Regions from separate parts of the Dactylosporangium sp. NBC_01737 genome, predicted to be linked through region 2. Evidence: riboswitches for the same ligand, from Rfam matches in the RefSeq annotation. Region 2 holds a riboswitch; each other region holds the start of a gene.
The links. Region 2 has a riboswitch for ZMP and ZTP ahead of glyA (serine hydroxymethyltransferase). Riboswitches for the same ligand answer to the same signal wherever they lie in the genome.

Region 1: linked by a shared signal. The riboswitch ahead of OHA72_RS08170 (bifunctional 5,10-methylenetetrahydrofolate dehydrogenase/5,10-methenyltetrahydrofolate cyclohydrolase) and the one ahead of glyA (serine hydroxymethyltransferase) in region 2 are both predicted to bind ZMP and ZTP.
Region 3: linked by a shared signal. The riboswitch ahead of OHA72_RS43720 (hypothetical protein) and the one ahead of glyA (serine hydroxymethyltransferase) in region 2 are both predicted to bind ZMP and ZTP.

What each region holds. Positions count from the first base shown of each region.
Region 1 covers NZ_CP109153.1:1,876,474-1,886,371, reverse strand. Annotated here, with positions in the region: gene rsmG (16S rRNA (guanine(527)-N(7))-methyltransferase RsmG) at 1-605, opposite strand, end outside; gene OHA72_RS08170 (bifunctional 5,10-methylenetetrahydrofolate dehydrogenase/5,10-methenyltetrahydrofolate cyclohydrolase) at 693-1,559, opposite strand; ZMP/ZTP riboswitch at 1,572-1,656, opposite strand; gene OHA72_RS08165 (Jag family protein) at 2,618-3,265, opposite strand; gene yidC (membrane protein insertase YidC) at 3,381-4,427, opposite strand; partial or broken gene yidD (membrane protein insertion efficiency factor YidD) at 4,439-4,710, opposite strand; gene rnpA (ribonuclease P protein component) at 4,707-5,213, opposite strand; gene rpmH (50S ribosomal protein L34) at 5,240-5,386, opposite strand; gene dnaA (chromosomal replication initiator protein DnaA) at 5,781-7,664, shown strand; gene dnaN (DNA polymerase III subunit beta) at 8,632-9,762, shown strand; gene gnd (phosphogluconate dehydrogenase (NAD(+)-dependent, decarboxylating)) at 9,781-9,898, shown strand, end outside.
Region 2 covers NZ_CP109153.1:107,406-117,303, forward strand. Annotated here, with positions in the region: gene serA (phosphoglycerate dehydrogenase) at 1-869, opposite strand, end outside; gene OHA72_RS00580 (hypothetical protein) at 1,157-1,510, shown strand; gene OHA72_RS00585 (TipAS antibiotic-recognition domain-containing protein) at 1,649-2,026, shown strand; gene ilvC (ketol-acid reductoisomerase) at 2,065-3,078, opposite strand; gene ilvN (acetolactate synthase small subunit) at 3,099-3,617, opposite strand; gene OHA72_RS00600 (acetolactate synthase large subunit) at 3,619-5,484, opposite strand; gene ilvD (dihydroxy-acid dehydratase) at 5,711-7,555, shown strand; ZMP/ZTP riboswitch at 7,624-7,711, shown strand; gene glyA (serine hydroxymethyltransferase) at 7,746-9,008, shown strand; gene OHA72_RS00615 (hypothetical protein) at 9,083-9,898, opposite strand, start outside.
Region 3 covers NZ_CP109153.1:9,551,140-9,561,037, reverse strand. Annotated here, with positions in the region: gene OHA72_RS43755 (septum formation family protein) at 1-495, opposite strand, end outside; gene OHA72_RS43750 (SDR family oxidoreductase) at 659-1,357, opposite strand; gene OHA72_RS43745 (ArsR/SmtB family transcription factor) at 1,435-2,202, opposite strand; gene OHA72_RS43740 (sigma-70 family RNA polymerase sigma factor) at 2,264-3,202, shown strand; gene OHA72_RS43735 (dihydrofolate reductase family protein) at 3,259-3,813, shown strand; gene OHA72_RS43730 (pyridoxamine 5'-phosphate oxidase family protein) at 3,823-4,278, opposite strand; gene OHA72_RS43725 (hypothetical protein) at 4,360-4,887, opposite strand; ZMP/ZTP riboswitch at 4,956-5,041, shown strand; gene OHA72_RS43720 (hypothetical protein) at 5,071-6,141, shown strand; gene OHA72_RS43715 (hypothetical protein) at 6,101-6,679, opposite strand; gene OHA72_RS43710 (hypothetical protein) at 6,672-7,259, opposite strand; gene OHA72_RS43705 (hypothetical protein) at 7,307-7,561, opposite strand; gene OHA72_RS43700 (GDSL-type esterase/lipase family protein) at 7,576-7,914, opposite strand; gene OHA72_RS43695 (hypothetical protein) at 8,450-9,037, opposite strand; gene OHA72_RS43690 (hypothetical protein) at 9,119-9,394, shown strand; gene OHA72_RS43685 (UbiA prenyltransferase family protein) at 9,441-9,898, shown strand, end outside.

The DNA.
Region 1 (9,898 bases), 1.8 Mb from region 2:
TCGGCGAGGACGGCGTCCCCGCACAGGTGTACCGACGGCGCACCCGCGCCGAGCCGGCTCAGGGCCTCCGCGTGCTCGGCGATCTCTGCCGCGGCGGAAGCTCCCTTAAGCGCAAGCAGTCGCCCACCAACGGCGGTGAGGGGGAGACACCAACCGGCAAGCCGGTCCAGTGGTGCGACTGCTCTGGCGGTGACGACATCGGCGAGGGGGAGCTTCCCGACGCACTCCTCTGCCCGCGCCCGGACCACGGTGGTCCGCTCTAGGCCGAGCGCCGTCACCGCTTCGGAAAGGAACGCGGTACGTCGTGCGAGCGGCTCGACCAACGTGACGAACAGGTCGGGACGAGCCACTGCCAGCACCATACCGGGCAGCCCGGCGCCGGAGCCGACGTCGACGACCGTGGCGTCCGACTGAATCAAATCGCCGAGGACGGCGCAGTTGAGCATGTGCCGTTCCCAGATCCGCGGCGCTTCCCGCGGCCCGATCAGCCCTCTGATCACCCCGTCGGTGACGAGCAACTGAGCGAACCGCTCAGCCAACGGAAGCCGATCGCCGAACACCTTCTCGGCGGCGGGCAGCACCTCTTGCGGAACAGCACCATCCATACGGTCAAGCAAATCACGCTCGCCCCGCCCGCCGGCCCGCGAGGGCAGTCCCGGGCCGCTACTGCTGTGCGGCCCGGGACCCATGTTTCACGTGAAACGTCGCTCGGCAGCCGCGACGGCGTTGCGGAAGAGCATGGCCACGGTGGTGGGACCCACCCCGCCGACGCGCGGCGTGATGGCACCGGCCACCTCGGCACAGGACTCGTCGACGTCGGGCAGAAGCCGGCGACCCTCGTACCGGACGCCGCCACCGATGACAACGGCACCGGGCTTCACGTGCTCGGGCTGGATGATGCCCGGCACACCGGCGGCGGCGATGAGAATGTCGGCCCGCTGGGTGTACCGCGGCCAATCGGCGACACCGGTGTGCACGACCGTGACGGCGGCGTTGGCCGTCGGCCGCTTCTGCGAGAGCAGCATCGCGAGCGGCCGGCCCAGGGTCGCGCCGCGTCCGAGGATCACGACCTCCCGCCCGCTGACGGGAATCTCGTAGTGCGCGAGGAGCGCCTCGATGCCGGCGGGCGTGCAGGGGAGCGGTCCGGGCATGCCGGCCGCGAGACGCCCCAGGTTCAGCGGGTGCATGCCGTCGACGTCCATGTCCGGGTCGACGCGCTGCAGGGCCACGTCGTAGTCGAGGTGCTTCGGCGTCGGATACTGGATGAGCAGACCGTGCACATCGGGATCCGCGTTGAACCTGTCAATGACGGCGTGCAGCTCATCCTGCGTGGTGTCGGCGGGCAGGTGCTCGTGCGGCGACGCGAACCCGAGCTCCGCCGCTTGGCGCTGCTTGATGCGGATGTACCCGGCGCTCGCATCGTCGTCGCCGACAAGAATCGTCGCGAGCGACGGGACGACACCGCGGGCGCGGAGCGCGGCGACGCGGGTGGCGACGTCGGCCAGGATCTGCTCGGCCACGGGGGCGCCGGGCAGGAGTACGGCAGTGGTCGTGGACATACGACTCCTCGACGTGAGGACCCAGGCGGTCGACCCTCACTACTCGAGCTCCCCGATGGTCCGTCCCATCCTGGTGCCGCCAGTCGCGTCTGTCTCCATTGTCCCCGATCCCCGAGCCGCCCGCCCACGCGGGGACAAAGCCCACGCCGCCCGGATCACCGCCTTGCGCAGTGCCCCCAATCTCCGTGATCTCCGTGATCTCCGTGATCTCCGTGATCGAAGTCGTCCCGTGGTCGCGGGGGCGGCCAGGACGAGCCTTCGATCACGAGGAGCCTCGCAAGAACGGCGCGGCGCCGACGTCGGCGCGATCGCGTGCCCGCCGCCGCGCTGCAGATCCTGCCTCTCGTGATCGAAGTCGCCGCGTGGTCGCCCCGCCGGCCGGATCCGTCCTTCGTTCACGACGCGGACGAGCCGCTCGGCGCAATGGAGCCGACCGTCAAAGTCCGCATCACACATGACCACGGAACTACCGTGCCACCACTGATCCACCGAAATTCCGTGATCACTGGCAACCCCGGCCACCCGGCGCGCCCCCACAGAATGACGCGGTCGACGCACCGGTCGCTGATCAAAAGTCGCGTGCGGGCCGCCCCGGCGGCCAGATCCGACCTTCGATCACGAACCGCCAAAGCACGACGCCGATCCAGCCGACGCGACCGGCCGACGCGACCGGCCGACGCGACCGGCCGACGCGACCGGCCGACGCAACCGGCCGACGCGACCGGGGCGGAGCCGACGCGATTGGGCGCACTCCTTGTCGGATTCTTTCGCCCGTGATCGAAGTCGCCGCCTGGTCATCGGAACGGCCAGAACGAGCCGTCGATCACGAGGGGGGGCGGGCGGGCCGGTCCGGGGGCAGGCGAGGTCAGGCCGTCAGCGTCGCCGTCCACGACCGGGTCGTCGCGCTTACGAACAGGGTGGGCGCAGAGCGGAGCGATCGGGCACCCGCTGCCCGTGCTCGCGGGGTCGGACGGACGAAGGCGGGGCGCCCCCTGAGGGACGCCCCGCCAACGGCAGAACGGGAACAGCGGAACAGCGACGGCTGGTTGCGGGAGTCGTCAGGCGACCGGGCGGACCACGATCCGGCGGGCCGGCTCGACGCCTTCCGACTCGCTCTCCACGCCCGGGAGCGCGTTGATGACGTCGTGGACGCACTTGCGCTCGAAGGCGCTCATCGGCTCGAGCCTGACGGCCTCGCCGTATTCCTTCACCTTCTCGGCGGCGTTCTTGGCGATCGCGCCGAGCTCCTTGCGGCGCAGGGCCCGGTAGCCGCCGACGTCGAGGAGGAGACGGCTGGGGGAGCCCGTCTGCCGGAAGACCGCGAGGCGGCTCAGCTCCTGCAGCGCCTCAAGGGTGGCGCCGCGCTGGCCGACGAGCGCCTGGAGGCGGCGGCCGGAGCCGTCGCCGCCCTCGACGACCTCGACGACGGGACGGCCGCTGACGACGAGCTCGTCGATGTCGCCGTCGTAGTCGAGGATGTCGAGAAGGCCCTCGACGTAGTCGGCCGCAATCTCGCTCTCCCGGAACAGGTCGGCCGCCGCTCGGCCGTTGCCGCCGGCGGCTGCCGGCGTGGCGTCGCCGTCGCCTTCGCCTTCGCCGGCGTCGTCGCCGTCCTCGACCTCTTCGAGGTTGGCGTCCTGATCCAGAGCGTCGCCCTTGGTGCCGCGCGCGTCGAGATCACTGGTGGTGTCGGTCACGAAACTCATCTCCGCTTGTTTGGGGCGCCGAGGCGCCGTCACAGGTCGTCGGTGAGGGGTGGTGGTGCACAGGGAGCGCCCGCTCGCCGGTCCCGGGGTGAGGGGTGGGACCGGCGTGGTCGCATCAACCCGACTGCCGCTTCGCGGCGCCACCCTTCTTCGGGTTGATCGGCTTGGCGCCGGGCTTCGGGGCGAGCGCCCGGCCGTTGGTCTGCTTCGCTGCGGCCGCTGCCGCCTGCTGCGCCGCGGCGTCGTCCTTGGCCTTGCTCAGCATGGCCCGGAAGCCGCCGGCCGGCTTGGCCGCCGGGGCGCCGCCCTTGGTCAGGGACGTGGTGCCCGCCTTGGCGCCGCCCTTGTACGGGGTCGTGTTCGCGGAGGCGCTCGGCGGCGGCGGGTACTTGTGCAGGACCCAGTACTGCTGCCCGAGGGTGATCGCGTTGTTGGTGACCCAGTAGATGATGACACCGATGGGGAAGTACCAGCCGGAGGTCAGGGTGAAGAACGGGATGCCGTAGAGCATGAACTTCTGGATCATGCGCTGCTGCGGGTCGGTGTTCCAGCCCGTCTTCATAATCATCTGACGCTGGGTCAGGTAGGTCGTCGAGATCATCAGCGCGACCAGGAGGGCGGCGACAATCTTGACGGTGGTCGAGTTGGCCTCGATCTTGGCGAGGTCCGAGGCGCTGCTGCTGAACTTGGCGACGATGGGGGCGTCGAAGAGCCGGGCGTCGACCGCACCCATGAACTCCGGGATGCTCCAGCCGTACAGCTCCATCTGGTGGTCGGAGGTGCCGGGCTTGAGGTGGCGCAGCACGTGCAGGAGGCCGATGAAGACGGGGATCTGCAGGAACATCGGAAGGCAGCCCATGAGCGGGTTGACCTTCTCCTCCTGGTAGAGCTTCATGACCTCCTTCTGGAGGGTCTCCCGGTCGCCCTTGTGCTTCTCCTGCAGCTCTTTCATCTTCGGCTGGATCGCCTGCATCGCACGCTGCGACTTGATCTGCTTCACGAAGATCGGGAACAACACGACGCGGACCGAGATCACCAGGAAGACGATCGCGAGAACCCACTGCCAGTTGGTGCCGAGCGTGCGGTGGTCGGGCACGACCTTGTCCCACACGGTGTGCCAGAACAGCATCACCTGCGAGATCAGCCAGTAGATCCCGCCCATCAGCTTGCTAATCACGACACTGCTCCAGTCACGTCGACTCGGGCTCGGGCGAGACTCCCCGGCGCGGTGGCACCGGATCGAACCCACCGGGGTGGAATGGGTGGCAGCGCAGCAGCCGCCAGGTCGCGAGACCGATTCCCCGGATCGCGCCGTGAGTGCCGACCGCCTCCAGGGCATAAGCGCTGCACGACGGGTAGAACCGACAACGCGCCGGCAACGCCGGGCTTATCCAACGACGGTACGCGACGATGGGAGCGGCAACGACCCGGGCTCCGACGTTCATCGACGTCCCTCCCGGCTCTTGGGACGGCGCGCGGCCGTCAATGCTGTTTCAAGGTCACGGCCGAGGTCCTCGAAGCTCGCCGAGGCAGAGGCGGGCAGTGCACGGACGACGATCATCGAAGCTGAAGGCAGTGCGGCCATGTGCGATCGGATCAGGTGACGAAGGCGTCGCTTCACCAGGTTTCGGACGACGGCGTTGCCGACGGCCTTCGACACGACGAAGCCGGCCCGCGCGGGCACGGCACCCGCGTCACCACTGCTGGTTACCCCGTCGGCCCCCGAGTCACCCGCGACCGCATCGGGTGCGGCCGCGTCGGCCAGATCGGGACTCACCGACGCAGACACGACGAAGCCGGCGCGTGCAGATGGTTGATCTGCTGGCGCCGGCTCGATGGTCGACTGCAGGAAATGCACCACGAGGGCTCCGCGACCGGCGCGGCGACCGTTGCGAATGGTGGCGGCGAAGTCTTCACGCCGCCGCAGACGCTGAGCGGCCGCAAGCACGCTGCCTCCCGGAGGGCCGCGTCGGCTCAGGCCGAGCCGGCCGCCAGGCGGTCGCGCCCCTTGGCGCGGCGCGCCGACAGGATCGAACGGCCGGCACGGGTGCGCATGCGCAGCCGGAAACCGTGGGTCTTCGCGCGCCGGCGGTTGTTCGGCTGGAAGGTGCGCTTGCTCACGTCGGGCTCCGTCTTCGTAGCGGCGTAGGGCTGGTCACTGGAGTTTATCAGGGAAAGCTTCCCCAGCCGAACCAGGGTACGCGCGGCCCTACAGACCGTCAACGATGGCTAGGAACGCCCCGAAATCCACAGGTTGCTTGTGGACAACGGTTGAGTGGTTGTGGACAACGCTGTTAACGTGCCCGGTTGCCGGTAGACACCGCGACGACCGGCAACGGGACACAAAGGACTTTCCGCAACCAATCGGATGCGCCACAGGGGGCATGGCACCGCATCCGACCTGCAAAACCTCCACAGCTCGGTCGAACACCGCCAGGTCGACACGGGGCGAGAGGGAATCAGGACGATCCGTCCACGGCACATGACTCGTTGATACACAGGTTGTGGAAAACCTGTGGACAATGGGGCCGGGACGGGCGGAACTTCCGGCGCACGGTCCACTCGCGGTGGGGGCGACGATGGGGGTGCGCGAACGGTGACTGACACCGACCTCGCAGCGGTGTGGCATGCGGCGACGGACGAACTCGCAGACGAGATCGTCTCGGCGCAACAGCGTGCCTATCTGCGGCTGACGAGGCTACGGGCCATCGTCGAGGACACCGCGCTGCTCTCCGTGCCTGACGCGTTCACCCGCGACGTCATCGAGTCGCGCCTGCGCCCCGTGATCACCGAGGCGCTGTCCAGGCTCCTCGGCCGGGCGATCCAGGTCGCCGTCACGGTCCGGCCGCCGGAGGACGCACCGCCGCTGCCGGCGCCGTCCGCCTCGCACTGGTCCAACGGCACCGCCGGCCAGCTGACCGAGCCGACCTCTGCGCCCCCGTACCAGGGGCAGCCGCAATACCAGCAACCGCACTATCAGCAGCCCCAGTACCAACAGCCGCCGCAATATCAGCAGCAGCCGTTCCAGCCGCAGCACGGGCAGCACGACCAGTCCGGACAGCGCGGCCCTCAGGGACAGCAGCCCAACCAGGGCCAGCAGTCGCCGAACCACGGCAACTCGCACGGCGGGCAGCAGCCGCCGACCGCCCGCGAGGGCAGCGACCGCCTGTTCGACCTGCCGACGGACACGAACTGGGCACCGGCGGAGCGGACCGAGCACTCCGGCACCGCGTTCGAGGCCGCCCGCGACGAACGGCTGCGCCGCTCTCCGCAGCAGGACGAGGACCCCCTGCCGCCCCGCCCGCCGTCCAACCCCGGCACCGGCCGCGACGACCGGCGCAGCGCGCAGACTCCCGCGGGGGACTCGGCCGGCAACAGGCTGAATCCCAAGTACACCTTTGAGACCTTCGTCATCGGCTCCTCGAACCGCTTCGCGCACGCCGCGTCGGTCGCCGTGGCCGAGTCGCCGGCCAAGGCGTACAACCCGCTGTTCATCTACGGCGACTCCGGGCTGGGCAAGACGCACCTGCTGCACGCCATCGGCCAGTACGCCACGATGCTCGGCAACGCCCGGTTCGTGCGGTACGTGTCGACGGAGGAGTTCACCAACGACTTCATCAACTCGCTGCGGGACGATAAGACACAGGCGTTCCAGCGGCGGTACCGCGACGTCGACATCCTCCTGATCGACGACATCCAGTTCCTGGAGACGCGCGAGCGGACGCAGGAGGAGTTCTTCCACACCTTCAACACCCTCCACAACGCCAACAAGCAGATCGTGATCAGCTCCGACCGCTCGCCGCGGCAGCTGGCGACGCTCGAGGACCGTCTGCGGACCCGGTTCGAGTGGGGCCTGCTCGCCGACATCCAGCCGCCGGACCTCGAGACCCGTATCGCGATCCTGCAGAAGAAGGCGGCACAGGAGCGGCTGTTCGCGCCGCCGGACGTGCTGGAGTTCATCGCCTCGCGGGTCGCTTCGTCGATCCGGGAGCTGGAGGGCGCGCTGATCCGCGTCACGGCGTTCGCGAACCTGACCCGTGCGCCGGTCGAACTCGGGCTGGCCGAGGAGGTGCTGCGGGACTTCATCCCGGACGGCTCCGGGCCGGAGATCACCGCGGACCAGATCATGGCGTCGACTGCGGACTACTTCGGGGTCAGCCTGGAGGACCTGCGGGGGCACAGCCGGTCGCGGGTGCTCGTCAACGCGCGCCAGGTCGCCATGTACCTGTGCCGCGAGCTGACCGACCTGTCCCTGCCCCGCATCGGCCAGGCGTTCGGCGGCCGGGACCACACCACGGTCATGCACGCCGACCGCAAGATCCGGCAGCAGATGGCGGAGCGGCGCTCGCTCTACAACCAGATCGCGGAGCTGACGAACCGCATCAAGCAGACGACGTAGGGGTCTCTGAGCCCTCTGTGGGCCGCGACGGGCGCAGTCAGCCTGTCCGGCCCATGTTGCGTTTGGGCTCCTTCGCCGACTCAGGCGACGGCGAAGGGGCATCCGCCGGAGGCGCGCCGGCTGTGCACAACCCACGACGTGAACACTGCTCACCAACGGGGTCTGTGGATATCCCTGTGGGCATCTCTGTGGGTAAAAAAGTTATACACAGCTATATGTCTGAAATGCACTATCCACCGGTGTTGACCACAGGCTGTGGACGGACCGGGTTGTCCACCGTTTCCACAGGCCGTCGAGCTGGGATCCAGGCGCTTATGCCCATACGTTTTCCACAACCCCGTCCCCAGGTAGTCCACAGGCTGGGTGCATACGTCCTCGAGGGGTGTACTTGCGATTCCCACAGGGGGTGTGGACACGGCCTGTGGATAACGTCGTTTGTGCCAACTCTTGAACACGCTCGGCCACTGATCGGTGACAAGTGACCGGATGGCTACGCGTTGTTCACAGGCGCTGTCCACAGTCTGTGGATAACTTCTGGGGACGACATGTGGAAGGACTGTGGACCCATCCGAAGAGTGATCGCAGCACCAACGGAAAGTGATGGTGGCTCGGGACGAGTTATCCCCAGATCGTGGACGAACCCTGTGGAAGACCGGTGGATAGCCGGTGGACAACGCCTGTGGAAATCCGCTTATCCACAATCCACAACCTTGTACACAGGTGGTTATACACAGTCCATACCCAGAGACATAAGTGGTCTGACCTGCTAGAACGAGGGTTGTCCACAGAATCCACAACACCTATGACTACGAAGTAAATCTCTTTAAAAGAGAGAAAAAAGCAATCATCAGCAAGTGGATAAGTTCTCGGTTCGAAATTTGGAGGGGTCGGTGCACGGCACCGTCGTGGAAGCCCTAAGGTTCGATGCAGCACCACGCTTGAGACGAGACGACGCGGGAGGACCGCGATGAAGTTCCGAGTCGAGCGCGACGCGCTCGCCGATGCCGTCGCCTGGACAGCCAAGAGTCTGCCCAGCCGCCCTTCTGTGCCGGTGCTTGCCGGTGTTCTGCTCAGAGTCGGTGACGGCCGCCTTCAGGTGTCCGGCTTCGACTACGAGGTGTCCAGCCAGGTGACCGTCGAGGTCCAGGCGGACGCCGACGGCGCGACGCTCGTCTCCGGGCGGCTGCTCGCGGAGATCACTAAGTCGTTGCCGGCCAAGCCGGTCGACGTCGCCGCGGTGGGGTCGCACGTCGAGATCACGTGCGGCAGTGCCCGGTTCACCCTGCCGACGATGCCCGTCGAGGACTATCCGACGCTGCCGGAGATGCCAGAGCTGGCAGGCACGGTCGACGCGGCCACGTTTGCCGGTGCCGTCTCGCAGGTGGCGATCGCCGCCGGCAGGGACGACACGCTGCCGATGCTGACCGGCGTGCGGATCGAGCTCGAGGGCACCAAGCTGACCCTGCTCGCCACCGACCGCTACCGACTCGCCGTGCGCGAGCTCGAGTGGCGGCCGGACGAGCCCGACGTCAGCCTCGCCGCGCTCGTTCCGGCGCGGACCCTCGACGACACCGCGAAGACGCTCGGGCCGGTCGGTGGTCTGGTGTCGGTCGCGTTGTCCCGGGGCAAGCTCGGCGAGGGGATGATCGGTTTCGCCGGTGGCACCCGGCGCACCACGTCCCGGCTGCTCGACGGCGACTTCCCGAAGGTGCGGGCGCTGCTGCCCGACACGCACAACGCCCAGGCCAGGATCCGGGTCTCCGCCCTCAACGAGGTGGTCCGGCGCGTCGGCCTGGTCGCCGAGCGGTCCACCCCGGTGCGGTTGTCGTTCAGCGCCGACGGTCTCGTGGTCGAGGCCAGCGGCAGCGAGGACGCGCGGGCCAGCGAGGCGATGGACTGTGCGTATGAGGGCGAGCCGATGACGATCGCCTTCAACCATCAATATCTGCTGGACGGCCTGAAGGCGCTCGACGCTCCGATCGCCGTGCTGTCCTTCACTGACCCGAAGAAGCCTGCGGTCATGTCCCCGGCCAAGGATGATGGAGAAATCGTCCCTGGATACTGGTACTTGATCATGCCGGTTCGCATCGGCAGCTGAGTTTCGGAGGCACCAGAAATGCAGCTCGGTCTCATCGGCCTGGGCAGGATGGGCTTCAACATGCGCGAGCGGCTTCGGGCCGCCGGCCACGAGGTCATCGGCTACGACCACCACCCGGACGTCACCGACGTGTCGT
Region 2 (9,898 bases):
TCGACCGTCGAGGCGCCCAGGTGCGGGGTCGCGACCACGTTGTCGAACGCGAACAGCGGCGACGCGACGCACGGCTCCTTGCTGAACACGTCGATGCCGGCGCCGGCGACCCGTCCGTCGGCGATGGCGTCGGCGAGGGCCTGCTCGTCGACCAGGCCGCCGCGGGCCGCGTTGATGATCCGCACGCCCGGCTTGACGATGCCCAGCTCACGGGCGCCGATGAGGCCGACGGTCTCCGGGGTCTTCGGCAGGTGGATCGAGATGAAGTCGCTCTCGCGCAGCAGCTCGTCCAGGCCGAGCAGGCGCACGCCGAGCGCGGCCGCCCGGGCCGGCTGGATGTAGGGGTCGTAGGCGACGAGCCGGACCCCGAACGCCGCCATCCGCTGTGCGAACAGCACGCCGATGCGGCCCAGGCCGACGACGCCGACGACCTTGCCGGACAGCTCCACGCCGGTGTACTTGGACCGCTTCCACTCGCCGGCCTTGAGCGCGGCGGAGGCGGCGGCGGTGTTGCGGGCCACGGCGAGCAGCAGCGCGACGGCCTGCTCGGCGGCGGACACGATGTTGGACGTGGGCGCGTTGACGACCATGACGCCGCGGGCGGTCGCGGCGGGGACGTCGACGTTGTCGAGGCCGACGCCGGCGCGGGCGACGACCTTCAGCCGGGGCGCGGCGGCGACGGCCTCGGCGTCGACCTGGGTGGCGCTGCGGACGATGATCGCGCTGGCGTCGGCGAGCGACGTGAGCAGTGCCTGCCGGTCGGTGCCGTCGATGTGACGGACCTCGTAGTCGTCGGCGAGGACCTCAAGGGCGGAAGGAGCAAGCTCCTCGGCGATCAGCACCACCGGGCGGTCAGGAGGGAGGGTCATGCGGTCCTCGACTCTCGGGCTTCGGCTGGCGTCGATGCGCGGGCGCGCGGCACTGCGCGCCACGCGCAGGTCGGCGACGGGGCCGGGCGGACGGCCTCTTCCGCCGATGGTAGGCCCGCCGCCGCAACCGCCCGTCCCCGCTCGGACGTGAGCGCGATCACAGCAGCCCGTTCGAGTGACCGGCTGTCAAAGACCCGACCTGGTCGTTTCTGAACCCTTTGCGCCCGCCCGTCCGTGTCGGCTGGCATCAGCACCTCCCTCCCACCGACGGCATTGGAGACACCACGATGAGCGAGTACTACGACGGCGGCGGCGCCGACCACGCGACCTACGAGGGTCACGACGCCTACCAGGGCGACCAGCACGACGGCCAGTACGACGGTCAGTACGCGGAGGTCCAGGAGCACGTGCACCACGTGATCGAGCTGATCGGCGAGAAGATCGACGGCATCGAGCACGACGTCTACGAGGCCAAGGACGGCGAGGCGTACGAGGAGCCCAAGGAGCACGACGCCCAGCAGGCCTACGCGTCGGACGAGTACCACGCCGACGACCACAAGGCCGAGGACTACAAGGGCGACGACTACAAGGGTGACGAGCACAAGGGCTACGAGCAGTACTCGCCCTACGCGCGCTCCTGATCGCAGCGGTCAGGGAACCGGGACGGCCCCGGCGTGGACACTTCCACGCCGGGGCCGTACTCGTTGCCGGAAAAGTGCGCTTGACTCTCCCGTAGCTGGAGACCTGAGGCTGGTGCTACCGACGAACAAGGAGGCACCATGGAGAACCCGTACGCCGCAGAGGCGCAGCAGCGGTGGGGGCAGACCGAGGCGTACCGGCAGTCCGCCGAGCGGACCGCGAAGTACACGCCGCAGGACTGGGAACGCATCAAGGCGGAGGCCGCGCAGAACACGGCGGCGTTCACCCGGGCGTTCGTCGACGGCGAGCCGGCGCAGGGTGAGCGGGCGATGGACCTCGCCGAGGCGCACCGGGAGCACATCAGCCGGTGGTTCTACGACTGCTCGAGCGAGATCCACCGCGGCCTCGGCGACATGTACGTCGACGACCCGCGGTTCACGGCGAACTACGACACGGACCACCCGGGCCTGGCGCAGTTCATCCGGGACGCGATCCACGCGAACGCGGCCCGGGCATAACGCGGGAGGGGGGCCCGTGCGGCCCCCCTCCCGATGCATCAGGCCGTCTCGGTGATGGGCCGGTCGACCCAGCTCATCATCGAGCGCAGCTTCTTGCCGGTCTCCTCGATCGGGTGCGCCGCACCCTGCTCGCGCCACTTGATGAAGTTGGGGCGGCCGGCGTCGTCCTCGGCGATCCACTCGTTGGCGAACTCGCCGGACTGGATCTCGGCGAGGATCCGCTTCATCTCCTCCTTGGTCCGGGCGTCGACGACGCGCGGGCCGCGGGAGTAGTCGCCGTACTCGGCGGTGTCGGACACGCTGTAGCGCATCCGGGCGATGCCGCCCTCGTACATGAGGTCCACGATCAGCTTGAGCTCGTGGAGGCACTCGAAGTAGGCGATCTCCGGGGCGTAGCCGGCCTCGGTGAGCACCTCGAAACCGGTCTGGACGAGCGCGGAGGCGCCGCCGCAGAGGACCGCCTGCTCGCCGAACAGGTCGGTCTCGGTCTCCTCCTTGAACGTGGTCTTGATCGCGCCGGCGCGCGTGCCGCCGATGCCCGCCGCGTAGGCGAGGGCGAGGGCGAACGCGTTGCCGGTCGCGTCCTGCTCGACCGCGACGAGACACGGCACGCCCTTGCCGTCCACGAACTGGCGGCGGACCAGGTGGCCCGGGCCCTTCGGGGCGACCATGGCGACGTCGACGTCGGCCGGGGGCGTGATGAACCCGTACCGGATGTTGAGGCCGTGGCCGAAGAACAGCGCCTTGCCGGCGGTGAGGTTCGGCTCGACCGACTCGGCGTAGAGGGAACGCTGCGCGGTGTCGGGCGCCAGGATCATGATGACGTCCGCCTCGGCGGAGGCCTCGGCCGGCGAGAGGACCCGCAGGCCCTGCTCCTCGGCCTTCGCGCGGCTCTTGGAACCCTCCGGCAGGCCGACGCGGACGTCGACACCGGAGTCACGCAGGGACAGCGCGTGGGCGTGGCCCTGGCTGCCGTAACCGAGGACCGCAACCTTGCGGCCCTGGATCAACGACAGGTCGGCGTCGTCGTCGTAGAACACCTCGGCGGACATTGTCTTTCCTTTCGTGTTGTTCAGGACGCGGCGCGGAGCGCAGGGCCCGTGGTGATGGAGCGGGAGCCACGGCCGATGGCCACGACGCCGGACTGGACCATTTCCTTGATACCGAACGGCTCCAGGTCGCGGAGCAGTGCGTCCAGTTTCTCCGACGTGCCGGTGGCCTCGATCGTGAGGGCGTCCGGCGAGACGTCGACGACGCGGGCCCGGAACAGGTTCACCGTCTCCAGGACCTGCGAGCGGACGGGCCGCTCGGCACGCACCTTCACCAGCAGCAGCTCGCGCTGGACGCTGGCGTTGGTGTCGAGCTCGACGATCTTCAGGACCTGCACCAGCTTGTTGAGCTGCTTGGTGACCTGCTCGAGCGGGCTGTCCTCCGCGTTGACCACGATCGTCATCCGGGAGACCTCGGGGTGCTCCGTCTCACCGACCGCGAGGGAGTCGATGTTGAAGCCGCGGCGGGCGAACAGGCCGGCGACCCTCGCGAGGATGCCCGGCTTGTTCTCCACCAGGACTGACAGGGTGTGTGTGGTCATCTCAGACGTCGTCCTTATCGAACTTGGGCGCGACCCCGCGGGCGAACATGATCTCGTCGTTGCTGGTGCCGGCGGCGACCATCGGCCACACCATGGCATCCTTGCCGACCACGAAGTCGATGACGACCGGCTGGTCGGTGACCTTCATCGCGGCCTCGATCGTGGCGTCGACATCCTGCTTGGTCTCGCAGCGCAGGCCGACGCAGCCGAGCGCGTCGGCGAGCTTCACGAAGTCGGGGATGCGGTGCTTGTGGGTGCCCAGCTCGGTGTTGGAGTAGCGCTGGTCGTAGAAGAGCGTCTGCCACTGCCGGACCATGCCCAGGTTGCCGTTGTTGATGACGGCCACCTTGATCGGGATGCCCTCCAGGGCGCAGGTGGCGAGCTCCTGGTTGGTCATCTGGAAGCAGCCGTCGCCGTCGATCGCCCAGACCACCTTGTCGGGCCGGCCGACCTTGGCGCCCATCGCGGCGGGGACCGCGTAGCCCATGGTGCCCAGACCGCCGGAGTTGAGCCAGGTGGCGGGGTGCTCGTACTGCACGAACTGCGCCGCCCACATCTGGTGCTGGCCGACCCCGGCGGTGTAGATCGCGTCGGGTCCGACGAGTTTGCCGATGCGCTCGATGACGTACTGCGGGGCGAGGGTCCCGTCGGACGGCTCCTCGTATCCGAGGGGGTACCGGCCGCGGATGTCGTCCAGCGTCGCCCACCAGCCGGTGAGCGAGGCCTTGTGCCCGGCGGCGTACTCGGCGGAGACGGCGCCGATGAGTTCCTCGATGACGTGCTTGGCGTCGCCGACGATCGGCACGTCCGCGACCCGGTTCTTGCCGATCTCGGCCGGGTCGATGTCGGCATGGATGATCTGCGCGTTCGGCGCGAAGGTGCTCAGGTCGCCGGTGACCCGGTCGTCGAAGCGGGCGCCGAGGGTGATCAGCAGGTCCGCCTTCTGCAGCGAGTAGACGGCGCCGACGGTGCCGTGCATGCCGGGCATGCCCATGTGCTGCGGGTGCGAGTCGGGGAACGCGCCGCGGGCCATCAGCGTCGTGACGACGGGCGCGCCGGTCAGCTCGGCCAGCTTGCGCAGCACCTCGGACGCGTGGGCCTTGATGACGCCGCCGCCGACATACAGCACGGGCCGCTTCGCGGCGGCGATGAGCCGGGCCGCCTCGCGGATCTGCTTGCCGTGCGGGTGCAGCGTCGGGTGATAGCCGGGCAGGTCCAGGGTCGGCGGCCACTTGAACGTCGTCTGCTTCTGCAGCACGTCCTTGGGGATGTCGACGAGGACCGGGCCGGGGCGGCCGGTCGAGGCCAGGTGGAACGCCTCGGCGAGGACCCGCGGCAGCTCCTCACCCGACTTGACCAGGTAGTTGTGCTTGGTGATCGGCAGCGTGATGCCGGCGATGTCGGCTTCCTGGAACGCGTCGGTGCCGATGGAGGCCGACGCGACCTGGCCGGTGATCGCGACCATGGCGACAGAGTCCATGTACGCGTCGGCGATCGGCGTGACCAGGTTGGTCGCGCCCGGTCCGGACGTCGCCATGCAGACGCCGACCTTGCCGGTGGCCTGCGCGTAGCCGGTGGCGGCGTGCCCGGCGCCCTGCTCGTGGCGGACCAGGATGTGCCGGACGGTCTCGGAGTCGAACAGCGGGTCATACGCGGGGAGGATCGCGCCGCCGGGGATGCCGAAGACGACGTCCGCGCCGAGCGCCTCGAGCGAACGCACCAGCACCTGCGCACCGGTCAGAAGCTCCGGCTTCTTCTCTACGGTGGCCTTGTCCGACTTGTCGGCTTTTTCGGCCGGCACCGACCCCGTCGCGGATGCGGCCGGGTGCGCTCGGTGGGCGAGGACTTCAGGCGTGGGTCTCGTCATCGCATTTCGCACTTTCGCTCGAAGGTGTCCAGGTCACTTTGGAGACTCGCTCGGACATGAAAAAACCCCTCCGTGCGATGCACGAGGGGCTAGCGCGCTGACGGCAGGCGTCGGCGCGCTAGATGATAAGTACTCGCAGCGACCTCGACGACATGTCCCCACTCTCGCGCATCTCACGGCCCGAGTCAACCGGTCCCACGATCTGGAACGTGTCAGACTCACAAGTATGCCCGAGCTGCGGTCCAAAACCTCCACTTCTGGTCGCAACATGGCCGGCGCACGCGCCCTGTGGCGCGCCACCGGCATGACCGACGCAGATTTCGGTAAGCCAATCGTCGCCATCGCCAACAGTTTCACGCAGTTCGTGCCGGGCCATGTCCACCTGCGCAACCTCGGGATCATCGTCGCCGACGCGGTCGCCGAGGCCGGTGGGGTCGCCAAGGAGTTCAACACCATCGCCGTCGACGACGGCATCGCCATGGGCCACGGCGGGATGCTCTACTCGCTGCCCAGCCGCGAGCTCATCGCCGACGCCGTCGAGTACATGGTGCAGGCGCACTGCGCCGACGCCCTGGTGTGCATCTCCAACTGCGACAAGATCACGCCCGGCATGCTGCTCGCCGCCCTCCGCCTGAACATCCCCACCGTCTTCGTCTCCGGCGGCCCCATGGAAGCCGGCAAGACCATCGCGATCGAGGGCGTCGTGCACGCCAAGCTCGACCTCATCGACGCGATGATCGCCTCCGCCAACGAGGCCGTCACCGACGAGCAACTCGGCGAGATCGAGCGCTCCGCCTGCCCGACCTGCGGCTCGTGCTCCGGCATGTTCACCGCCAACTCGATGAACTGCCTCACCGAGGCGATCGGCCTGGCGCTGCCCGGCAACGGCTCGACCCTGGCCACGCACACCGCCCGCAAGGCCCTGTTCGAGCGGGCCGGCACCCTGATCGTCGACCTGTGCAGGCAGTACTACGAGGGCGACGACACCTCGGTCCTGCCGCGCGCGATCGCCACGCGCGAGGCGTTCGAGAACGCGGTGGCCCTCGACGTCGCCATGGGCGGCTCGACCAACACGGTCCTGCACCTGCTCGCCGCCGCCCGCGAGGCCGAGGTCGACTTCAGCGTCGCCGACATCGACGGCATCTCCCGCCGAGTGCCGTGCCTGTCGAAGGTCGCGCCGAACAGCCCGAAGTACCACATGGAGGACGTCCACCGCGCCGGCGGCATCCCCGCGATCCTCGGCGAGCTCAACCGCGCCGGCCTGCTCAACACGGGCGTCCGCAGCGTGCACTCTCCGGATCTGTCCAGCTGGCTCGAGTCCTGGGACATCCGCTCAGGCGCCGCTTCCGAGACGGCGCTGGAGCTGTTCCACGCGGCACCCGGCGGGGTCCGCACCGTCGAGCCGTTCTCCACGTCCAACCGCTGGGCGACGCTGGACACCGACGCCGCCGAGGGCTGCATCCGCTCCAAGGAGCACGCGTACACCGCCGACGGCGGCCTGGCGATCCTCTTCGGCAACGTCGCCCCCGACGGCTGCGTCGTCAAGACCGCCGGCGTCCCGGACGAGAACCTCGTCTTCAACGGCACGGCCAAGGTCTTCGAGTCGCAGGAGTCCGCGGTCGACGGCATCCTGGCCAAGCAGGTCGTCGCCGGTGACGTCGTCGTCATCCGGTACGAGGGACCGAAGGGCGGGCCGGGCATGCAGGAGATGCTCTACCCGACGTCGTTCCTGAAGGGCCGTGGCCTGGGGCGCGCCTGCGCGCTCATCACCGACGGCCGGTTCTCCGGCGGCACCTCCGGCCTGTCCATCGGCCACATCTCCCCCGAGGCGGCGGGCGGCGGCCTCATCGCCCTCGTCGAGGACGGCGACCGGATCGAGATCGACATCCCTCACAGGTCGATCGTTCTCGCGGTCGACGACGATGTGCTCACCGCGCGCCGGGTGGCTCAGGAGAAGCGCGAGCACCCGTACACGCCGGTGGACCGCGAGCGGCCCGTCTCCGCCGCGCTGCGCGCGTACGCCTCGATGGCCACCGCGGCCAGCGACGGCGCCTACCGCAAGGTGCCGTGATCCGTGTCTCCTGGGCCACTTCGGCCGAATTGGCCCAGGAGCCGGGTCCTTTTGTGGACTAGCATCGTGGTTGTACCCGCGACTGGCGCACATCAAGGTGGAACCGACCACCGGGGAGCTTCCTTATCGCTGGCACCGCGCGCCTGGGTGCCCGTGATCGGCGTATGCCGTTGTACGGGAGGAAGCCCCGATGCATGTTCCCGCCCTGCCCACCATCACGTCGGCAGACCCTGACCTCGCGGACCTGATCCAGCGCGAGGCCGCCCGCCAGCACGACACCCTGCGGATGATCGCCTCGGAGAACTACGTCTCCCAGGCCGTCCTCGAGGCGACCGGCACCGTCCTGACGAACAAGTACTCCGAGGGCTACCCCGGCAAGCGCTACTACGAGGGCCAGCGGTTCATCGACCCGATCGAGGAGCTGGCGATCGCCCGCGCCAAGTCGGTCTTCGGCGTCGAGCACGCCAACGTGCAGCCCTACTCCGGCTCACCCGCGAACCTCGCCGTGTACATGGCGCTGGCCGCCCCCGGCGACACGGTCATGGGCATGGCCCTGCCGATGGGCGGCCATCTCACCCACGGCTGGGCCGTGTCGGCGACCGGCGCGTGGTTCCGCCCGGTGCAGTACACCGTCCGCCGCTCCGACGGCCTGATCGACTTCGACGAGGTCCGTGACATCGCCCTCCGCGAACGCCCGAAGCTGATCTTCTCCGGCGGCACTGCCATCCCCCGCACCATCGACTTCCCTCGCTTCGCCGAGATCGCCCGCGAGGTCGGCGCGGTCCTCGTCGCCGACATCGCGCACATCGCCGGCCTGGTCGCGGGTGGCGCCCACCCCTCACCGGTCGGCCACGCCTCCGTCATCACCACCACCACGCACAAGACGCTCCGCGGCCCGCGCGGCGCCATGCTGCTCTGCGACGCCGAATACGCCAAGGCCGTCGACAAGGCGGTGTTCCCCGGCCTGCAGGGCGGCCCGCACAACCACACGACGGCGGGCATCGCCGTCGCGCTGCGCGAGGCCGCACAGCCGTCCTTCAGCGTCTACGCCCACCAGATCGTGGCCAACGCCCGCGCCCTGGCCGCCGCCCTGCTGGAGCGCGGCTTCGACCTGGTCTCCGGCGGCACCGACAACCACCTCATCCTGATCGACCTCACCGGCAAGAACATCGGCGGCAAGCCCGCCGCCCGCGCCCTCGACCGCGCCGGTATCGAGACCAACTACAACACCGTCCCGTACGACACCCGCAAGCCCTTCGACCCCTCCGGCCTGCGCATCGGCACGCCCGCGCTCACCACCCGCGGCCTCACCGAGGCGCAGATGCCCCAGGTCGCCGACTGGATCTCCCGCGCCGTCGACGCCGCGGTCAAGGACGACGACCAGGCCCTGGACACGATCGCCGCCGAGGTGCGCGAGCTGCTGTCGGCGTACCCGATGCCCGGCTGGCACTGACCCTCTGCCGCTCGAAGGCCGGATCCGCTGACATCTGGATCCGGCCTTCGACCGGTCTGGGCTGTGCTGCCTGGCTACTTGCGGCGCAGGAACCGGCGGGAACGCTGGTCGGGGCTCTTGGGCTCCTCGTCGAGGTTGAGCTCCAACGGCGCCACGTCGTCGTCGAACATCATGTCGCGGGCCCGCTGCCGCTGACCGGGCACCGCGGCACCCCGGTCCTGCTCGCCGCCGTTGCCGCCCGGCCCGGTGCGTGACCCGAGGCGGGCCCGGCTCTCGGAGGTGAACTCGCCGCTCGGATCGCTCTCGTATCCCGACGTCGGGTCAGTGGCCCACGCCGGCCGTCCGGCCGCCCCGGCCCGCTCTGCCGAACCGGCGCGCTCAGGTGGGCCCGCCCGCCCGGGCGTGCGTGGCTGCTCAGGGGTGCGCGGCCGCTCGGCGGGCGCCCCGGACCGCCGCCCGGGCTCCCTGCCCGGTCCCGTGGCCGGCTCGGACGCCCAGTCGTCCTCGGCCGCCGGAGCTGCCGCGGCGGGACGACCGTTCGCGGGCGGCGCGGCCTCAGCCGGCTGCCCCTTCCGCCCCTTGCCCGCCTTGGAACGCCCCCACAGCGAACGCTTGCCACCCGCCGCCGGCTGTTGCTCCGCCGGTGGCTCCTCGTCGACCCTGCCGCGTGCGTTCTGCGCCGCCTCGGCGTCCCACCAGGCAGGCTCGTCCTCGGCGGGCGCCGCGCCCCAGTCGCCGGGCTGTGCTCCGGCTCCCGCCCCTCGCCGCCCATCCGCCTGCCCGGACTCCCCCGGCCCGTGCTCCGTCCACGGCGCGTCCCCGCGCAGAGCACCGGGCCGTGGCTGATCCGACCAGGAAGCGTCCGGCCGCACGGAGTCCGGCCGGGTCCG
Region 3 (9,898 bases), 4.5 Mb from region 2:
CGCCATATTGCCGTACGCGTCGGTCAGCGTGAAGATGGAGCAGACGTAGGAGCGCAGCCCGCCCCGCCACGTCGCCTGGTTCGGCATCTGCACGTTGATGCCGAGCATGCCGGTGTGCCAGTCTCCGCCGAGGTATTCGTTGGCGGCCTTGTCGCAGGCCGCATAGGCGGCCCGGAAGCCTTCACTGCCGGACGCCGGCGGCTCGGATCCCTGCGCGGCGTTGCCGTCCACGGTGCCGATCAGGGCGACCTCGAGGGTGTGGCCGCGGTCGCACTCGATCGGGGCCGCCCGCACGAAGGTCGGGTCGAACGCCGGTTTCATCGGGCTGTCCAGGCACGTCCCGATGCTCGGCACGTCGAACTTCGGCGCCGCGAGGGGCTGCCAGTCGTCGAGCAGGTCGCCGTCGGCGCCGGAGGGACGCAGAGCGCAGCCCGACACCCCGAGCAGCACACCGGCGAGCACGACGGCGATCGCCGCCCGGACACGCATCATCATCGATTCCAGAGCCCCCGCGAAGTTCCACCGGACGGTGGAGATGATGACTGTCTTCGCCTCGCCGTGCGTTGTCAACCGCCGTACGGGTCGATGTCGATGACCAGGCGGCGCCGGGGGGAGTGGGGCGCCGTTCCACCGGACCATGTCGGCGAAGGAGCTTCCGTCAGGCCAGCTGCGGGTACACCACCCGCAGGTCGACGGCCAGGGCGGCCTTCGCGCCGGCGGCCGCGTCGTCGACGAGGATCTCCAGGTCCCCGCGGGCCACCCCGTCCACGACGGCGGTCGCCACGAACGCGGGGTCGAGCTTCGGGATCTCCCAGCGGGCCATCATGTCCGTGTCCGCGGCGCCCAGGTGCACGGCGCTGACCTGCGTGCCCTGCTGCGCGAGCTCGAGCCGCACGCCGTTGGTCAGGCTCCACTGGGCCGCCTTCGCCGCGCTGTAGGACGTCGCGTCCAGGAACGTGACCCACGACAGCACCGACAGCAGGTTGACGACCGCGCCGCCGCCGTTGCGGCCCAGGATCGGCGCGAACGCGCGGACCATCCGCAGCGTGCCGAAGAAGTGGGTGTCCATCTCGAGGCGGATGCTGTCCAGGTCGCCGTCGACGAGGTTGGAGAACGTCGCCACGCCCGCGTTGTTGACCAGCAGCGTGACGTCACCGGCGGCCTCCGCCGCGGCCTGCACGGACGCCTGGTCGGTGACGTCGAGCCGCAGCACCGTCGCGCCGGGCAGGTCGACGGCGCCGGGGTCACGGGCCGTGGCATACACCGCCGCCCCGCGCGCGAGCAGCTCCCGCGCGATGTGCAGGCCGAGCCCCCGGTTGGCGCCGGTGACCAGTGCAACGGACCCGTCGATCTCCATGCGGTTACCTCCTGGGGTGGTCCGGTCACCGTATGGCATCGGCCGGCCGCTGGACATCAGCCGTCCGTCCCGGACCGCTACCGGGCGGTGGCCATCTCCCACGGTGCCTGCGGGAGCACGTCGCCGGTCTCCAGCAACGACTTCAGGTTGGACAGGACCGCCGGCCAGCCGCTGGAGATGTCGTTGAACTCGGCCATGTCGCCGAGGCGCTCGTGCGTCACCGTGAGACGCACGATGTCCTGGTGCGGCTCGACGACGAACGTGACGACCGACGGATCCGGCTCCCCGCCCTCGGGGCCCTCGAAGGTGATGCTCAGGCGGGTCGGCGGTTCGGCGCTGAGCACCTTGCCGGCCCCGTCGTTGACGCCCGACCCGTCGGTGCGCCGGTGCTCCCACGCCGAGCCGGGCCGCCAGTCGGAGATGTTGGCGTGGCCCCAGAACCGCGCCGTGAGGTCGGCGTCGGTCAGCGCCCGCCAGACCTGCTCGGCGGTCGCGTGGATGTAGGTGACGTACACATACGTCGGCACGGATGCCATGGCGTGCTCCTCTGCGCGGTGTCTGATGCTCCGCAGTGCCCGCAGGCGGGGCAGGTCGAAGCCGGAGATCCAGCGCTCCTCGATCTCGTGGATCGGCGCCGGGTTCAGGTAGTGCAGGCGCTCCCGCCCTCGCCGCACGACGGTGACGAGGTTGGCCGCGACGAGCAGGTCGAGATGCTGGGTGGCCGACTGGCGGGCCATCGCCAGCTGCTCGCAGAGCTCGCGCAGCGTCTGACCGTTGCGCTCGCGGAGCCGGTCGAGCAGGAGCCGCCTGGTCGGGTCGGCCAGCGCCTTGAAGACCTGCTCCATGTCGCCCACGACCCATTATGCAGGCAGTTACCTGCATAATGTCAACCGGCATGATGGGCGGGTGGACTACGAGCGGTACCGGGGCGAGCTGATCGCGCACTGCTACCGCATGCTGGGCTCGTTCCACGACGCGGAGGACCTGGCCCAGGAGGCGATGCTGCGCGCGTGGAAGGCCCGCGACTCCTACGACGGCGACCGGGCCTCGGTGCGCACCTGGCTGTACCGGATCGCCACCAACGCGTGCCTGACGGCGCTGGCGGGCCGGGCCCGGCGGCCGCTGCCCTCCGGGCTGGGCGCGCCCGGCGACGACCCCGGCGTGCCGCTCACCCCGGCACCCGACATTCCCTGGCTGCAGCCGTTCCCCGACGCGCGGGTGGACCAGCAGGTGCGCACCGACCTGCGGATCGCCCTGGTGGCGGCCGTGCAGTTCCTCCCGCCCCGCCAGCGGGCGGTCCTGCTGCTGCGCGACGTGCTCGACTTCAGCGCCGCCGAGGTCGCCGGGCAGCTGGACACCACGGTCCCGGCCGTCAACAGCGCGCTGCAACGTGCCCGTGCCGCGCTGACCGGCGTCGGCGACATGGACGAGGTCACCGAGCCCGACGACCCGCGCACGCGCGCGGTCATCGACCGGTACGCGCGGGCGTTCGCGGCGGGCGACGTGCCGGCCCTGGTCCGGCTGCTCACCGACGACGCGATCCTGGAGATGCCGCCCGTGCCGCTGTGGCTGCGCGGCAGCCGGGACTACGGCCTGTTCATGGATCGGGTGTTCCGGACCCGCGGCACCGGGTGGGCCGTCAAGCACCTCACCGCCAACGGGCAGCCGGCGCTCGCCGCGTACGCCCCGCAACCCGCCGGTGGGCTCCGGCTGCACACGCTGCAGGTCTTCAGCGTCACCGGCGGCCGGGTGGCGCGCAACGTCACGTTCGCGGACCCGGCCGTGCTCGGCCTCTTCGACCTGCCTCGCGAAATTCCTTCCGACGAGTTGCGCCGGCCGCGATGAGTTCCGGCGGTGCCGCTGGTACATACCCGGCGAGCACCGACCGAGAGGACACCATCGTGAGCGTCATCGTCATCGAGTTCATCACCCTGGACGGCATCGTGTCCGACCCCGACGGCAGGGACGGCACACCGACCGGCGGCTGGGCGTTCCGCCACGGACCCGGCGCGGTCGCGGGCGACAAGTTCCGCCTCGGCAGCACCCTCGACGGGGGGACCCTGCTGCTGGGCCGCGTCACCTGGCAGCACTTCGCCAAGCTGTGGCCGCACCGCGACGACCCCTTCTCCGCCCGCATGAACGCCGTGCCCAAGCTCGTCGCCTCCACCACCCTGCCCGACGTCTCGGCGTGGGCGAACTCGTCCGTCATCGCCGGCGACCTCATCGGCGCCGTCAAGCGGGCGCAGGGCGACCTGATCGTCGCCGGCAGCCTCAGCATCGTGCACGCGCTGCTGGCCGAGGACCTCATCGACGAATACCGGCTCCTGACGTTCCCCACCATCGCCGGCACCGGGCAGCGGCTCTTCCCCGACTGCCCGCCCACCTACCTGGAATGCCGGTCGGCCGAGCACCTCGGCGACACCGTCCTCAGCCGCTACCACCGCCCCGCACGATGACGGCCGGCGTCACTCGCGCTCGACGCGGCGCAGCCCCTGCGCGGGTGTCCACCACTCGACGACGAGCAGCGTGGCGGCCTCGTTGAGGTGGGTGTGCACGACCTCGGCGATGTCGGCCTGGAAGCGGTCGCCGTCCGGCCCGTCGGTGACCGCCCCGGCCGAGACCGCCCGGCCGGAGACCTTCGCCTCGCCCGGCCACGCCGCCTCAGCGCCCTCGACCGGGTCGACCGTCGCGCTGTGCAGGGCGAAGCGGGGATCCCGGCGCAGATCAGCGCCCTTGCGGGCGTTCGCCATCGAGCCGAAGACCAGCTCGCCGTCCTCGAAGACCACCTCGATGCCGGAGATCCGCGGCGCCCCGTCGGCGCGCAGGGTGGCGATGGTCTTGTGCCTGTGGGCGTCGAACAGCGCCTGCACCCGCTCAGCGAACTCCGGCGCTGCCTGTTGGACGTCTCGCCATGCCGTCATACACCGATGATCGCACCGATGGCCGGCACCGGGGCTTCGGCCCCGTTGCCCGCCGTCGCCACCCTCGGCACCTTGCAGGCGTTACGGGGTGAAGGCGGTGATCGGTGTGCCGGTCGCCTTCTCGTAGAGCAGCACGTGGCTCAGGTCGACGCGGCGGCCGTCGGGGAGCCTGCGGGTCGTGGGCCACAGCAGGGACCGCAGGCCCTGGTGCTGCACGACGTCGAGTGAGGCGGACGTTTCGAGCTGCTGCCCGTTCGCGTCGCACCAGGCGACGACGGCCGCCCAGAAGCGGTTCGCGGTCTCCCAGCCCTCGACCGTGCGGGGGCCGCACATCGGCAGGAGTTCCTCGACGGTGAGGAGGCCGTCGGTACCGTGGGACGCCGCGTTCTGCAGGTTCTCGATGAACTTCAGCGCGACGATCTGCGCGTCGCCGGGCTGCGCGAGGAGGTCCTCGACGACGGCGAGGACCGCCGTGATCCGGGCGTTGCGCCGTGGTGCGACCTCCATGACCAGGTCCATCATCGGGACCGCGCCGCCGCCGGTCGGCAGCCCGGCGGCGGCCATGAGCCGCTCTGCCGGCGGCAGCGCGCGGCGCTTGAAGAGTCCCATCGGCGTCAACCTTCCCCCGGCCGGCGGTGTCCGGCGGACATGATCATGCCAGGTGGATCGGTATGCTGGGGGTGGCCGGGTACTGGCGAAGGTGGAGCACCACCGGGGACCCGGCCGGATCGAGGGTGTGGCGCCGACCGCCTGGGTGCCTCCGGAAGCAGACGTCCTGCGATCGGAGGCAGTATGAACCTGCGGTATGGCATGAACCCGCACCAGCAGACGGCGACCGCGACGCCGATCGACCCCGGCACCCGGCCGTTGCGGGTGGTGCGCGGGGAGCCGTCGTACATCAACATCCTCGACGCCGCGGGTGCCTGGCAGCTCGTGCGGGAGGCCGCGACCGCGCTCGGGCGGCCCGTCGCGGCGTCGTTCAAGCACGTCTCACCTGCCGGCGCCGCGACCGCGGGTCCGCTCGACGCGGTGACGGCCGCCACATATCAGCTGGACCCGGCGGCGACCGGGGCGGTGACGGGCGCGTACGCGCGGGCCCGTGACGCCGACCCGAAGAGTTCCTACGGTGACTTCGTCGCCGTGTCCGAGCCCGTGGACGAGGAGCTGGCGGACCTGCTGCGGCGGGTGGTCTCCGACGGCATCGTCGCACCCGGATACGAGCCTGGCGTCGTGGCGTCCCTCGCGGCGAAGAAGGGCGGCCGGTTCCTCGTCGTGGAGGCCGACGCGGCGTTCGAGCCACCCGCGGTGGAGGCTCGCGAGGTGTACGGGTTGCGCCTCACCCAGCCTCGCGACGGCGTACCGCTGACGCGGGAACTGCTCACGGATCCGCGGCTGCCCGCTGCGGCCGTCGACGACCTGCTGCTCGGCCTTGTCGTGGTGCGGCACACGCAGTCGAACTCGGTCGCGTACGTCCGTGACGGCATGGCGCTGGGGATCGGCGCCGGGCAGCAGTCGCGGGTGGACTGCACGCGACTGGCCGGCGCCAAGGCCGACACGTGGTGGCTGCGCCGCCACCCGTCCGTGCAGGCGTCATCGGCGCGCATCCAGGACCGGGTCGCGGAGCAGCTCCGCAGGGCCGGGGACGTCCCCGACCCGGCGGCGTGGCTGCGGGCGCTGGACCGGGTCGCGTTCGTGTCCGACGGTGCGCTGCCGTTCGCCGACAACGTCGAAGAGGCGGCGCGGCACGGCGTGCGGTACATCGCCGAACCCGGCGACTCGATCCGGTCGGCCGCGGTGCAGCAGGAGTGCGACCGGCGCGGCATCACCCTCGTCCGCACCGGGATCCGGCTGTTCCGGCACTGAGCGCGGGCCCGCACGGGACGTACTGGTAGAACAGCGGCTCGCCGTCGGCGGCGAACGCCTGCAGGGCGGCGGCGTCGTCGGCGGCGAGCACGTCGGCGACGTAGGCCATCCCGGTGTCGAACAGCGGCGCCGTGTGCAGCACCGCCCGGTCGCCGTCCGGTGCGCGCAGGGTGGCGATCTCGCGGTACAGCACGGACACGACGAGCACCTGCTCCGTGCCCTGAAAACGGACCACCAGCAGCGACGGCGGCCCGCCCGCCGCGCGCGAGAGCTGCTGCACGTCGCGGTCCCAGTGCTGGTCGCACATCAGCGCGCGGCGGGCGCCGGCGACGCGGACCTGCAGGCACGCGTCGCCGGAGCCGGCCCGCTGCCCGAGGACGCTCCATCCGGTCCCGCCGACGGTGCCCTGCCGGAGCAGCTGGGTCGGCCCGGCCGGCGGGCGCGGCCAGTGCAGGTACACGGTGACCGCGGCGAGCAGCAGCACGACGACCACGTCCTTGCGGCTGACCCGCCACCAGGGACGCCGGGGCTCAGACAACGGGCACCGCCCGACCGCCGGCGTCGAACAGCTCCAGCCGGACGAACACCCTGCGCCCGCCGGTCTCGGTCAGGTCGACGGGGAACGCCGTGTTGCGCAGGTGCAGCGCGACGACCGGATGCGCGACCCCGTCGACGCGCCGGGTGGGCGTCTCCACGATCTGGCCGCCCGGCAACGTCGAGCGGACCCGGGTCACCTGGTCGGGCACGACGCCGAACTGCACCAGCTCGGTGACCAGCCTGGTGGCCGGGTCGACGGTGTAGAAGTCCCGCAGCTGCGGCGCCCAGCCGTTCGCGCCGTCGGGGATGCGTGCCGGGCAGTACGGCAGGATCTCGTCGCCACCGCGCGAGGAGGTGTCCCGGTGGAAGATCAGGCAGCCGTCGCCGGGCTTCACCGTGACCGCGTAGCCGTCCTCCCGGTATTCGAGCACTGGATCGACCAGGCTGCCGGGGATCGTCGGCACCACCAGATGCGCGAAGAACAGCACCAGCGCGATGCCGGAGATCCGCAGCGCGTCAGGCCATCGCTGCCACCAGGGCGGCCTCGGCGTGGCGTCGGATGGGCGCAGATGCCGAGACATGGCTCGATGTTAGGGACCCGGCGCCAGGGGTACGCCCAGCGAACCGCTCACGTGGCCGGGGCGGGGCGGACCAGGGCGGCGGCCGCGCGGACGGCGGCCAGCAGGGCGGTCGCGATCACCGCATACCCGGCGCTGGACGGGTGGAAACGGTCGGGGCTGAACAGCGCGGGCTCCGCCGCGAATGCCGCCGCGCTCCGCCCGATGTCCGCGACCCGGGCACCGGCGGCGAGCGCAGCCTGGGTCTGCGCCTGCTGCAGCGCCTGGCTGCCGGCCCGCACCGCGAGGCGCAGCTGCGGCGGCACCCACGGGATGACGCTCAGGTCGGGTGCCGGCGCGACCGCTGAGCACCGGCGGCGCGCAGGTCACGCACGGCGGCGCCGAGCAGCGCCGCGGCCCGCTGCGGCGGGACGAAGTGGGTGAGGTCGTTGGCGCCGACGATGATGAGCGCCACACCGGGCGCCGCCGCCGTCGCCCGCCGCACCTGCTCCGCCAGCCCCTGACTGTCCGCCCCGGGCACCGCGAAGACCCGCACCCGCGTGGGCGTGCCGGCCGCCGTCAGCGAGGCAGCCAGCCGCGCACCGACGGTGTCATCCGGGCTGGAGGCGCCCTGCCCGTATGCGATGGAGTCGCCGAGCACGGCGAGCGTGAGCGTCACACCCGTGGACAACACCGCCGCCGCCCCGTTCCTTCCATGCGATGCCGCGGCGACGATGCCAGACGCGGGGGCGGCTGTCGTGGTGCGCCGGGTGAGCAACGTCCTGGCGGGCTCGCCCCCGACTGCCGAATCGCCGGGGCCGACGACGAGGACGTGGCCGTGCCGGCGGCCCGGCTCGATGCTCTGGTGCTGCGGATCCCCCGGCGACGCGGAGAACCGCGGGCCGCCGAGCTGCCGAACTCCCGCCGGGTCGCGGGCGGTGGCCCCGCTCGGACACCGGTCCTGCTTCGAGGTCGACCCACCCGTGGGCGGGTCGACAACTCGCCGACCCCGACGACCTGGTCGGACCCGGCCTGCCGCGACCCGGCGGTCAACGCCGCGCCGGCGCCCTGCACCGGCTGCACGCGCCGGATACGGCGACTACCGCAGCAACGTTCCCCCTGCCCAGCGGCTGGACCTGCAGACCGCCGCGTTCGACGGCGACCCCGCCCGGCCCGGCGTGGGCCCGGCGTGGGCCCGGCGTGGGCCCGGCGCATCAGAACAGGACCTCGACCTGCGCCGGCGGTGGCGTCGGGCGTGATCTCACGGGTGGGCCGAACGCGGGCGCCGTCGGGTCCGCCGGCGCGTCCAGGGCCGCGTCCAGGTCCAGGGCGCTGTGCTCCGCGAGGCGGTAGATGCCCTGCACGCCCAGCGAACGGGTCAGCAGGCCGTCGTCGTCGACGTGCTTGAGGGTGCGGGTCGCCCGCAGTGAACGGTAGGTCAGCCGCCGCACCGCCTCGGCCGGCACCGTCGCGTCCTGCCGCAGGAGGGTGCCGGCCTCACCGAGGACGGTCTCGCTGACGCAGCCGTCGGCCAGGAAGCGCCAGTGCGGGAACCGGTCCGTCTCGCCGTCCTCGACGTCGCGGACGGCGGTGACGCGCATCCTGCCCAGCACGTAGAGCCGCTGGGCGAAGACGCCGATCGGGTAGACCAGGTCGCCGGCGGTGACCTTCGCGCGGGCGAAGCTGGGCAGGGAGAGGTGCGGGCCGCCGAACAGCACCTCGAGCGGCCGCCCGGCCATGACCGCGGCCCGGGCGGCGAGGCAGCGGTCCTGCGGCCAGAAGACCGTGTACGCATCGCTCACGTTCCGGATCGTAAGCGCGGGGTACGACAGTTCCGGCTACGGTGACGCAGTCCGAAACGCCTTCTGCAGGGAGTACGCGATATGGCACGGGTCGATCCGGTTGAGATCCTGGCGAAGGTGAGCGAGGAGAACGGCAAGCAGCGGGCGTTCGAGGTGTGGCGGCACAAGGCGACGAAGGCCGGCTGGCCGGTGACCGTGGAGTCCGAGTCGGTCGACCAGCCGGGGCCGGAGTGCGGCATCGTGGAGATCGAGGGGCTGCGGTACACCATCCGTCACGAGCCGCGGGTGCGGCACCGGGTCGCCGGCGAGTGGCAGTTCACGCACGCGGCGTGGGCGGAGCCCATCACGGGGGCATGACGCGGCTCTCAGTGCGGGCTCAGGCATTGAGGACGATGATCGAAGCATGACAGCGGTGTTGGAACGCCCGGCCGCGCTGCTCGTGGCCGTGTCGAGGCCGTGGTTCTGGCCGGTGTCGTGGGTGCCCGCGTATCTCGGCACCGTCCTGGCCGGGCACGCGTGGCTGCCGGACCGGGCTGACGCGCCCCGGGCGCTGGTGGCGCTGCTCGTGCTCGGGCCGCTGATCTGGGGTGCGGTGCTCGCCCAGAACGACCTGCAGGACCTGCGCAGCGACCGTGACAACCCGCGCAAGGCGACGGCACCACTGGTCACCGGCGCGGTCTCCGCGAAGCGTCTGCGGATGTGGTACCGGTGGATCGCGCTCACCGCCGTTGCCGCCGCGCTGTACGTGGGGCCGCTGTTCGTGCTCGGCGTCGCCGGCGTGCTGCTGCTCGGCTGGGCGTACAGCGTGCCGCCGCTGCGGCTGAAGACCAGGCCGGGCTGGGACGTCGCGGTCAACGCGCT